Regions from separate parts of the Kocuria salsicia genome, predicted to be linked through region 1. Evidence: riboswitches for the same ligand, from Rfam matches in the RefSeq annotation. Region 1 holds a riboswitch; the other holds the start of a gene.

The links. A riboswitch is a leader RNA that binds a small molecule or an ion and turns the genes downstream of it on or off. The one in region 1 is predicted to bind S-adenosylmethionine.
Region 2: linked by a shared signal. The riboswitch ahead of ABD264_RS05640 (hypothetical protein) and the one ahead of ABD264_RS11575 (methylenetetrahydrofolate reductase) in region 1 are both predicted to bind S-adenosylmethionine.

What each region holds. Positions count from the first base shown of each region.
Region 1 is NZ_BAAARF010000024.1:4,733-10,675, reverse strand. It holds gene ABD264_RS11595 (fructosamine kinase family protein) at 1-763, opposite strand, end outside; gene ABD264_RS11590 (hypothetical protein) at 773-1,375, opposite strand; gene ABD264_RS11585 (TetR/AcrR family transcriptional regulator) at 1,464-2,162, opposite strand; gene ABD264_RS11580 (MFS transporter) at 2,240-3,853, shown strand; SAM riboswitch class IV at 3,834-3,949, shown strand; gene ABD264_RS11575 (methylenetetrahydrofolate reductase) at 3,992-4,999, shown strand; gene metE (5-methyltetrahydropteroyltriglutamate--homocysteine S-methyltransferase) at 5,251-5,943, shown strand, end outside.
Region 2 is NZ_BAAARF010000005.1:40,028-45,970, reverse strand. It holds gene ABD264_RS05650 (amidase) at 1-1,233, shown strand, start outside; gene pgm (phosphoglucomutase (alpha-D-glucose-1,6-bisphosphate-dependent)) at 1,430-3,064, shown strand; SAM riboswitch class IV at 3,219-3,334, shown strand; gene ABD264_RS05640 (hypothetical protein) at 3,346-3,705, shown strand; gene ABD264_RS05635 (hypothetical protein) at 4,237-4,818, shown strand; gene ABD264_RS05630 (LTA synthase family protein) at 4,840-5,943, opposite strand, start outside.

The sequences.
Region 1 (5,943 bases):
GCCAGCCGTCCGCCAGGGGGTAGGCGTCGTCGTACGCGGTGAAGCACTCCCTGCCGAAACCGCCGAAGAGCTGCATCATCGCGAGGTCGTACTCGCGGCCCCCGTAGAACGAGGACGGGTCGATCAGCCAGTTCGCGCCGGAGGCGTCCACCACCCGGTTGCCGGCCCACAGGTCCCCGTGCAGCAGGCTCGGCGGCTCCGCGGGACCGGCCAGCTCCTCCGCCCGGGGCGCGAGCTCCGCCAGCAGGCCCGACGCCGCGGGGTCCAGGTTCCCGGCGTCCACCGCCGCGCGCACCAGCGGCTCGATCCGGCGCACCAGCAGGAACTCGGCCCAGTCGTCGGTGGGCGTCAGATCCGTGGGCGAGGAGCCGATGCGCTCGGGCAGGTCCGGGGCCAGCCACCCCACGTGCGGTGCGTGCGCGCGGTGGATCGCGGCGAGGCCGACCCCGAAGCCGCGCTCGGTGGCCTCGGTCCGGGCGCCCGCGCCCTCGTCGATCCACTCCAGCGCGAGCGCACCGTCCGAGACGTGCAGCACGCGCGGCACACGGATCTCTTCCGGCGCCACGGCGCGCAGGGCCTCCAGGCCCCTCGCCTCGAGGGGGAGCACTCCCGCCGGGGCGTTCGGCATCGTCTTCACGAACACGGGCCCGCCCGGCGTCTCCACGCGGAAGGCGTTCGCGCTGTCACCGCCGCTGAGCGGCTGGGCGGTCTCCGCCCGCAGCTCCGTCACGAGGTCCGGGGGCAGCTGGTCGATGTGAGTCATGGTTTCTGTCTAGCACTGCGCGCGGGGCTGCGTCACCGCGCGGGGCAGGACGGTCGGGCAGGACCCGGCGACCTCAGCCCGCGACGAGGGCTTCATGGTGAACGACTCCGGCACCGGGAGCAGCCGGGCCCGGAAGAGATCGCTCTGCAGGAATTCCTGGGTCTCGTCCGCCATGTCCACCTGGTCGTTGGTTCCGCCCTCCTGGGTGCCCTCGAACGAGACCACGGTGCCGTCCCCGCGGCTCACGTAGCCGAAGAGCCGGTCCGCGCCGGTCGCGGACGTCACCGCGTACACGTTCGCCATGTTCACGCCCACCGACTGGCCGGGGAACGGCCCCACGCCGACGGCCCGCGGATGGCCCTGGGCGCCCAGCGCGTCCGGGAGGGTTCCCACCGTGGCCGGATTCTGGGGCGTCACGGGGCTCGCGATCTGGCCGTCCGGACGGATCGAGAGCGTGAACATCCGGACTCCGCTCTCGTCGTTGACGCCCCACGCGGGAATCTCGGCGGTCGAGGTGCTCAGCGCGGCCACGCTCCAGTCGCCCGGGTAGTCGAACGAGATGGTGCCGTCCGGGGTCGTGAATGTCTGGGTGAGAGCCACCGTCGTGCCCACGAACGTCCCCTCGCTCGCGGCAGCGGACGGGCTCGCGGTACCCTCACCGACGGGCCCACCGCGCGACCCGCGCCCTCTCGGCTCCGTCTCAGCCCAGCTGCGCCCGAACCCCGGCGAGGTAGATGTCCACCCCGGCGAGGAACTGTTCGCGGTCGTCATGCTGCGCGAAGCCGCGGGCAATCGTGTGCAGGAACGGGAACTCGTGGGCGTCCAGGGCGAGCCAGGCGTCCGCGAACTCCTGCAGGTGCTCCTCCTGGCTCACCCCCTCCTCCAGGAACGCGGCCGGCATCTCGCGGATCTCGGCGCCGCTGCCCACCACGAAGGACAGCAGCCCGCTGGCGGCGTTGAAGCACTGCGCGCTCGTGAGCTGCATCCGCATGAACTGCTGGCCCATCGCCTCGAAGATGCGCAGGGAGTTGGGCTGCATGGTGGTGTCGCGCAGCAGGTACGCCCCGGCCCACTCGTGCGCCTGCAGGGTCTCGAACAGGGTGGCAGAGAGTGTTCGCAGCACCTCGAACGGGTCCTCCCGCACGTCGACGCCACTCAGGACGTCCGCGAGAATCGCGTTGGTCGCGCGGTCGAGCAGCTCATCGCGCCCGGTCACGTAGTGGTAGATCGCCCCCACACCCGTCTCCATGCGGGCCGCGAGCGCCCGGAAGGTCAGGGCGTCCTGGCCCGCCTCGTCGAGCAGCGCCACGGAGGCATCGACCACGGCGGGCAGGGAGAGGGCTGGCCGGCTCCCCCTGGGGCGGCCGCGGGTGCGCTTGGACTCGGGTGCTGGACTCATGGATTGCACTTTACCGAACCCCGTTCTAATATCGCAGCAGGTTGAAATTGGAACCATGTTCGAGAAAGGCTCACGACATGTCCCACACCACCTTCGAGCCGGTGACCTCCCCCTCGCGGGAGAGCGCTCCGGCCACGATCGTCGGCAAGACGATCAGCCAGGCCTGGCTGCCGTTCGCAGCCCTGTGCCTCTGCTTCTTCGTCGAGATGGTGGACAACACCGTCCTGACCATCGCCCTGCCCACCATGGGCCGGGACCTGCACGCCTCCACCACCCAGCTGCAGTGGGTCACCGGCGCGTACTCGCTGATGTTCGGCTCCCTGCTGCTCACCTCCGGCTCCCTCGCGGACCGCTTCGGCCGGCGCCGCGTGCTCACCGTGGGCCTCGCCTGTTTCGGCCTGGTCTCCGCCCTGGTCTGGCTGGTCCAGGACGCGGGCCAGCTGATCGCGCTGCGCGCCGTCATGGGCATGTTCGCCGCGTGCATGGCACCGGTGACCATGTCCCTGGTCTTCCGCCTGTTCGACGACGAGAAGGTGCGGATGCGCGCCATCTCGATCATGGTCATCATCGGCATGAGCGCGATGGCACTGGGCCCGGTCGTGGCCGGCGGCGCCCTGGAGTCCGTGAGCTGGCACTGGCTGCTGTTCGTCAACACCCCGATTGCCGCCTTCGCGATCCTCGGGCTGCTGTACGGGGTGCCCAAGGACACCGCCGAGGACCTGCACACCACGCCCCTGGACCTCCCCGCCGCACTGGCCACCATGGCCGCCATGGGCCTCGGCTGCTACGCACTGACCAGCGGCGTCGACAACGGGTGGACGTCTCCCGTCACCCTCGCCTGCTTCGTGGGAGCGGCCCTCGCCGTCGTCGTGTTCATCGCCCGGGAGCGCGGCGCCGCGCACCCCATGATCGACCTCGCCGTCCTCACGCGCCCCACCGTGCGCGGCGCCGCACTGGCCCAGCTCGGCAGCTCCGTGGCCATGATGGCGGCGATGTTCATGCTGATCCTGCACTTCCAGTACGCCCTGGGCTGGTCCCCCATGAAGGCCGGTCTCGGCAACCTGCCGTTCGTGGTCATGATGATCATCTCGAGCCCCGTCTCCGAGAAGCTGATCGCGAGGTTCGGTCACCGCGTCACCTGCATGATCGCCACCGCGAGCGTGGTCCTCGGCACCCTGGTGCTGGCCTTCGAGGTGGAACACGGCTACTGGGTGCTCGCCGCCGGCATGGGCCTGATGGCCATGGGCCTGCGCATCATCATGACCGTGTGCGCCGTGGCGCTGATCGAGGCCATGCCCGAGGACCAGACCTCCATGGGCACCGCGCTCAACGACGTCAGCCAGGAGCTCGGCAACTCGCTCGGCACCGCCGTGGTGGGCACCATCCTCGCCGCGCTCGTGGCCAGGACCCTGCCGGACGGTCTGTGGTCCGCGGACTTCCTGGAGTCCTTCTTCCACGGCGAGCGCGTCATCTACCTGGTGGTCGCCGTGCTGGTGGCCGTGATCAGCGGCTACGGCTCTGCACCACGCTCACCAATTCCCACGCCGCGGACGAGCACTGAGCCCCGCCCCGCTGCGCCCGGCGTGCGACCTCCCGTTGCACGCCGGGCGCACGCCCGTCCGCCCCTTGACGGCCACGGTGTGAGCCGTGCTACGCTCTCGAACAACAAAGGATCAAGAGTCCCGGTATAAAGCTCTGGCTAGCCGGGCGGCAACCCTCCTGCTGTAGTGGGGTGCCCCAGATGACGATCCGGCCGTTGCGCAACCGCGTGATGGCAAGTACGGCGCTCGGAACTGGACCTCCGGCGTCAACGTCGGAGGTTTTTTCACATGTCCGCACCGTCGCTCGCATCGCAGCAGACCCCGGCCCGGCAGCAGGCCCCGGTGGCTGACCCGCCCACGGGCACGTCCTGGCTCGTGCGCCGTCCCCGGCGTTCCACGCTCGTGTCCTTCGAGGTGTTCCCGCCCCGCCCGGACGCGGACCCGGACACCGTGTGGTCCCACATCGACGCCATGGCCCAGGCCGGTCCGGACTTCTTCTCGGTCACGCACGGGCACTCCGCTGGCACGGGTGTCTCCCGGGAGGCACTGCGCCACCTGCGCCGCACCACGAGCACCCCCGTGATGGCCCACTTCACGTGCGGCGGCACGGACCGCGCGGGCCTGGAACGCTCCGTGGAGCAGCTGCTCGACGACGGTGTTCGCGACCTCCTCGCGCTGCGCGGGGACCCGCCGCTGGGCAGCGGGCAGTGGGAGACTCCCCGTGGCGGGCTCGGCCGCGCCTCGGAACTGGTCTCGCTCATCCGTGACGTCGAGCGGCGCCGCTTCGGAGACGGCTACCGCCCCGGGACCCGGCCGCTGTCGGTGTCCGTGGCATGCTACCCCTCCCCCGCCCGTGGCCGGGACTTCGAGGCGGACCTGGCGTCCCTGTGGGAGAAGCAGGAGGCCGGCGCGGACTACGCGATCACCCAGGTGCTCTACGAGCCCGAGGACTACGCCCGCTTCCTGGAGCGCGCCCGCTCGGAGGGCATTCACATCCCGGTGGTCGCCGGGCTGATGCCGCTGAGCAACCCGCAGCGGTTGCGCCGGATGACAGAGATCACCGGCGTGGCCGTGCCGAAGCGGCTCACCGACTTCCTGGCGGCGGGCACCCCGGACGAGCTGCGCCGCCGCGGGATCGCCGCCACGCTCTCACTGATCGACGACCTGCTGGACCTCGGCTGCGCGGGCTTCCACCTCTACACGTTCAACCGCCCGGACGCCGCTCTGACCATCCTGGAGCACCTGCGCGTGCGGGACGCCGCCCGCGAGTACCGGGGCCGCAGCCCGGCCTCCTGAGCCGACGCCGCGGCGTCGCCGTCATCCTCCCGCCGCACCTCTCCCACTCCCTCAGGCCCCGCTCCGCGAGCGCACCCGCCCGCGGTCGCGGTATCGCACACCCTTTTCCCGCCCGCACCGGGCAGCTCAGCCCCGCACGTCACACAGCAGGTCGGCAACCCGGCCCCGTCAGCACCACAGACGATCACCACCGACCGAAGCATCCACGCCACCAGGCATCGCATCCACCAGAGATTCACGAAGGAGTTCCCATGACCGCTCGACCCACCACCCCGTTCCCCACCGCCACCGTTCTCGGCTATCCCCGCATCGGCCCGGACCGCGAGCTGAAGAAGGCGCTCGAGGCGTACTGGGGCGATCCGGTCCAGCACCCTGCCCAGACAGTGCTGGACACGCTCGCCGCACTGCGGGAACGCACCACCTCCCGGCTCACGGGGCTCGGCCTGAGCGCCCCGGCCGCGGTGCCCTCCGAGGGCTTCGCCGTGGACCACGTGCTCGACACCGCCCTGGCTCTGGGTGCGGTCCCCGCCCGCTTCGCGGCGGACGGCTACCGTCCCGCCGCCCCGGACACCCCGCGCGGCATCGAACTGGTGACGGCACTGTCCCGCGGGACGGACCACCTCGAACCGCTCGAACTGACCAAGTGGTTCGACACCAACTACCACTACTACGTGCCGGAGATCGGCCCGGACACCCCCCTGAGTGCGCACCCCGAGAGTCTGGTGCAGCGTTTCGCCGCCACACTCGCGGCCACGGGCACGGTCACCCGCCCCGTCCTGGTGGGGCCGCTGAGCCTGCTGCTGCTCTCTCGTCCCGAGACCACGGACGACTCCGGCGTCCGCCCCCTGGACCGGCTCGAGGACGTCGTGGCCCTCTACACCACCCTGCTCTCCGCTCTCGCGGACGCCGGAATCCCGTGGGTGCAGCTGGACGAGCCCGCCCTC
Region 2 (5,943 bases), on a different contig from region 1:
ACCTCCTGGGGCAGCCTCGCATCGCGGGACGGGCACGGTGATCTGGCCCGCGCTCAGCGTTCCGACGAGCTCTCCGGGACGCTCGAGGCCGCCGGGGCCGTGATCCTGGGCAAGACGCAGGTGCCAGAGTTCCTGCTCAACAGCTATTCCGAGAACCGCATGTACCCGGCGGCACGCAACCCGTTCGCCCTGGACTGCTCCCCCGGTGGATCGTCCGGGGGTCAGGCCGCGGCGGTCGCGGCGGGGATCCTGCCGGGCGCGATCGGCTCGGACGGCGGCGGCTCCGTGCGCATCCCCGCCGCGGCGTGCGGTCTCATCGGGCTGAAGCCCAACCGCGGTCGGGTCCCCAGCAGCGACGCGCTCTCCAACGCGGGGCAGCTGGGCGTGAACGGGCCGATTGCCCGCACCGCTGAGGACGCCGCCCTGCTCATGGACGTGCTGTGCCGCACCCCCGGCCACGACCGGATCCCGCGGCCCGTGGCGGCAGCACCTGAGAACTCCTTCCGCGACGTCGTCCGCGCCGCCCACCGCGGAGACACGCCCTGGGGCGAGCGGCCCCTGCGGATCGGCGTGACCACGCAGTCCCCGTTCGACGGCACCTACGACGTGCAGGTTTCCCCCGAGGCGCGCACCGCCCTGGAGCGGGGCGTGCGGCAGCTCGAGGATCTCGGGCACACGGTGGAGGCCGTGGACCTCGGATTCGATCCCGCCTACCCCGAGGCTTTTTCCGCCCTGTGGACCACCGCCACGGGCCAGCTGCCCCTGGAGGGCCGGGAGCACCTGCTCACCGGACTCGCGCGCACGTTCCGCGCCCGCGCCCTGCAGCGAGGGGCCGTGGAGCTCGCGGACGCCGTGGCCGTGCTGCGCGGCATCGAGGCGGACGTGATCCGGCGGTTCGCGGACCTGGACATGGTCCTGACGCCCGCGCTGGCCATGCCGCCCCGGCCCGTGGGGTGGTTCCACGAGGGGTACGACATCGCGGACCCCGCTGGGGCGGACCAGGACTACGAGCGCCAGTGCCAGTACACGCCGTGGACGTCCGTGGTGAACGTGGTGGGACTGCCTGCCATCACGTACCCCACCACGTGGGCCGTTCCCGCCACGGGCGACTACCCGGGCCCCGTGCCCATGGGCGTCCAGCTGATCGGCGGACCGTCCTCGGAGGCCCGGCTGCTCGCGCTCGTCGCCCAGCTGGACCCGGCGACGACGCCGCGCGCGCACCTCGTCGCCTGACCCGCCGTCTCGCCGCGCCCCCTCCCCCGGACCGCAGTGCCCGATTCCGCGGGACGGCCACGTGCCGCCGTCGAGTCCCCGTGACCGTGACGAAGGCATCCCACCCGCGCGGCGTCGCCATCCCTGGCAGGATCCGGCACGCACGGAACTGGATGTGCCGCCTGACGGGACGCGGATTCGGGACTAGGTTGGTGACATGACCAACCGTGCGGGCACCGTCGCCCAACCCAGTGACCTCGTGGACATCGACCAGCTCCTGGCCGCGTACTTCGACCGCGTACCGGACGCGGACGATCCTGACCAGCGCGTGGTGTTCGGCACCTCCGGGCACCGCGGGTCCTCACTGAAGACCTCGTTCAACGAGAACCACATTGCGGCGATCACCCAGGCGATCGTGGAGTACCGCACGGCACAGGGCATCACCGGCCCCCTGTTCATGGGCAAGGACACGCACGCGCTGTCCGGACCCGCGCAGGACACCGCGCTGCAGGTGCTCGCGGCCAACGGCGTGCGCACCCTGCTGGACTCCCGGGACGGCTTCACGCCCACCCCGGCGCTGTCCCACGCAATCCTCACGTACAACGCCTCCGAGCCCGAGGACCGCGCGGATGGCATCGTGATCACCCCGTCCCACAACCCGCCCACGGACGGCGGCTTCAAGTACAACCCCCCGCACGGCGGTCCCGCGGACACGGACGCCACCGAGTGGATCGCGAACCGCGCCAACGACCTCATCGCGGCGGGCCTCGATGGCGTGGAGCGGGTGCCCCTGGAGGAGGCCGCCGCCGCGGAGACCACCGGGACCTTCGACTTCCTGGACAGCTACGTGTCCGCGCTGCCGCAGATCATCGACCTCGACGCCATCCGGAAGTCCGGGCTGCACATCGGCGCGGACCCCATGGGTTCCGCCTCGGTCGCGTACTGGGAGGAGATCGGCCGGCGCTTCGGGCTGAACCTCGACGTCGTGAACCCCACCGTGGACCCGCAGTGGGCGTTCATGACCCTGGACTGGGACGAGAAGATCCGCATGGACTGCTCCTCCCCGTTCGCCATGGCATCCCTGATCGGCAACAGGGACCGCTACGACATCGCCACGGGCAACGACGCCGACAGCGACCGCCACGGCATCGTCACCCCGGACGCCGGGCTCATGAACCCCAACCACTACCTCGCCGTGGCCATCGACTACCTCTACCGCAACCGCGAGGGCTGGCGGGAGGACGCCGGGGTGGGCAAGACCCTGGTCTCCTCCTCCATCATCGACCGCGTGGCCGAGTCCCTGGGGCGGCGCCTGGACGAGGTGCCCGTGGGCTTCAAGTGGTTTGTCCCCGGTCTGCTGGACGGCTCCGTCGGCTTCGGCGGCGAGGAGTCCGCCGGTGCGTCCTTCCTGCGGCTGGACGGCTCCGCGTGGACCACGGACAAGGACGGCATCATCATGGCCCTGCTCGCTGCGGAGATCACCGCGCGCACCGGCAAGACGCCTTCTCAGCGCTACCGCGAGCTCACCGAGCAGTTCGGCGACCCCGTCTACCAGCGCATTGACGCCCCGGCGAACCGCGAGCAGAAGGCCGCGCTCAAGAAGCTGTCCCCCGAGCAGGTCACCGCGGACACCCTGGCCGGTGAGCGCATCACCGCCAAGCTCACAGAGGCACCCGGCAACGGCGCGGCGATCGGCGGACTGAAGGTCACCACGGAGAACGCCTGGTTCGCGGCCCGCCCCTCCGGCACGGAGGACGTCTACAAGATCTACGCGGAGTCCTTCAAGGGCGAGGAGCACCTGAAGCAGGTCCAGCAGGAGGCGAAGGCGCTGGTGGACTCGGTGATCGGCTGAGTGCCGCGGTGCGGGCACGTCCCGCGCTGGCAGGCTGTCCAGGGGCCGCTGAGCGGTACGGGGTGCTCCCTCCCGTGCCACTCGGCGGCCCCTCTTTGTCGTCGGACAGCACCGACGCTTGTGCCTGTCTGAGCACTGTGCTGTGATGTCCCCGGATCAAGAAGCCCGACCATCAGCCCTCCGGCTGGTCGGCTGGCAACCGGTTGTTCGCACCCGGTGCCCCCGGAGGAAGATCCGCCGCCCGGCACCCGCCGCGCGGAAGACTGCGAAAGGTCACCATCATGAGCGTCTCCGTTCACACCCCCGAACACCCGTGCATCCACCCGGAGGACGGTTCCGCCTGCCGGAGCTACCACCCGGGGCACAACGCACACTACATCCAGGCCCGCCTGGCTTCCGAGAACCGGGACCGGTGGGTCCGGGTGGAGCTGGACCCCCCGCACGGGAACACGGTGCAGGCCACGTTCCCGGACGGCGAGACCCGCACGTGGTGGTGCCACGACCCCGCCCTGCTGGAACGGTTCCACACGCTGCAGCGCGGGGCTGCGGCCTCGTTCGACCCCGGGACGTCGCTCGCCAGTGTGCAGAGCACGCCGGGTCGGCGCGCCCTGCTGCACCCGGCGGTGGTCCGGGAGCAGTGATCTCCCGGCCGTGAGACGGGGAGGACACTGCTGGCCCGGCTGATTCCGTGCCGGTTCCTCCCCACGGCTGGACGGCCGGTGGTGCGCGCCGCAGGCGCGACCCACCGGCCGTTCCGCTCAGCTCACCCCGACGGTGCGTCCCTCGGATGCGGCCGGGCGTCCGCCGTCCCAGCTGGCAGTCCTCCTGGGGAGGGGCAGTGCGGAGACACGATTCTCTGGCGTGCGGCGGAGGAAACGCCGCCATCGCACGGGAACACGCCGCACGGGTGATGTTGCGGGTCGGTGAGGTTGGCTATCTGAGGAGGATCGACCTCCGCGGCCCCAGGTCGCTCCCTTGCAGCGGGGGCAGACGCTCAAGGATGAGCACCCCGCATGAGGCACGCCCACGCCCAACCGGACCCCTGACAGGCCTCGGCCCGTCCAGCGTGCTGCAGGCCGAGCCCTGGCAGCACTTCCTGACCGGTCTCTCGCGACGCGCTCAGACCCTTGACTGCGCCGGGTGGCACGCCCTCGTCGTCGAGGAGCGCTCCCGTGCCGGGGTGGTCTGGTACACCCCGTACGGGCCCGGCCCTGGCGCACCCCGAGCTTCTGCCCGACGCGGTGCGCGAACTGCGCTCGGCGGCGCGAGAGCACTCGGTGGCGTGGTTGCGGGTGGAGCCACAGGTGCCGTCCCCGGTGGGCACGGCCTTCGCGGCCGCCGTGCAGCGGCAGAACGCCACGACACCCGCGATCGCCGCGGGTCTGCACCGGCTCGAAGCACGGCCGGCCCCGCGGGACATCCAGCCCGCGTACACGCGGTGGGTGGATCTCACTCGCGAGCCGGAGCAGACCCTGGCCGCCATGACACGCACCAGCCGCAATCTGTGGCGGCGGCACGGGGACAAGGTCATCGCCCTGGCCTCGGACTCCCGTCCGGACGCCGCCGAGGCGGTGATCGAGCTGCAGCACCGCACCATCGGGCGCAAGGGGTTCACGGCCCAGAGCGCGGACTACCTCCGCACCGCCGCCCGCCGCGCCCGGGACGAGGCGGGCTCGGCGCGCACGCGCGCCCGGGAGGCAGCGGGCCGCATCCGTGCCGGGCTGACCGGCGGGACGCAGGCGGGTGGGAAGTAGCCACCCGGAGGGGTCAGGGGGTCATCCCACCGGGTTCTCGGGGTCCCATGCCCGCGAGTAGAAGTCCGCGGAGCGCGAGTCCAGCAGCTGCTGGTACTCCTCCGGGTCCATCGCCTGCGCCGAGCCCTGGGGAGGCTCCTGCCGCCGGACGGACGTGCCGAGGCCCGCGGCGCCGTCGTGCACCGAGAGTCCCGCCGCCTCCAGAAGAGTGGGGTACATGCTGAGCTGGTCCGCCCCGGCCCGCAGGGGCTGCCCGGCGGTCTCGCCCGGGATCCACACGCGGTTGAACACGGTGCGGTTGGGGTGGTGGTCCAGCTGATCGTGGAAGGCGTCCCCCGCGCTCATGTGCTTGAGGTGGTCGCCCATGATCACCACGGAGGTGTCCTCCAGGTAGCCCTGGGTCTTCATGTGCTCCACGAACCCGGCCACCTGGGTCATGGAGCACGCGAACACGGAGGTCACCTGGTTCTGGGTGTCCACGTCGCACGAATTGTAGACGTGGACGGGTTCGTGGGTGTCCAGGGTCAGCATGGACAGGTTGAACGGCTGGCCCGTGCGCTCGGACTCGGCGTGCAGGCGGTCCACCTCGTCCTTGGCGTGGGCCATGAGCCGCTCGTCACTCAGGCCCCAGTCGCTGCGGAAGTTCTCCGCGGACTCGCCCGCCGCACGCCAGTCCTCCAGACCCTTGTCCTCGGTGTAGCCGTGGCTTCGCAGGAACGTGTCCTTGCCCGCGAAGGAGGAGTTGGCCCCGCCCAGGAACGTGTTCGTGTACCCGTGGTTCTGCAGCACGTCCCCCAGGCAGGTCACGCCACCCAGATACTGTTCCTGCCCGGCGCCGATGTCGGCGGAGCCTGCGTCACCCGACTCCTTGAGCGGGATCCCGCACTGCGTGGAGACGATCCCGGCCATGGTCCAGCCACCGCCCTCGTACTGCTGGAAGTCCTCGGCGCTGCGCCACCCGTCCTCGGGCCGGGTGACCTCCTCGAGCGGAGCGAAGGCGTTCTTCTCGAACAGCTGGTCGTCCGCGAGCGTGGCCTCCCCGGACTCCAGGTAGATGACCACCAGGTTGCGCTTGTCCGCGTCACTCGTGATGGTGGGCTGGACGTACGTGGAGCCGATGTCGTG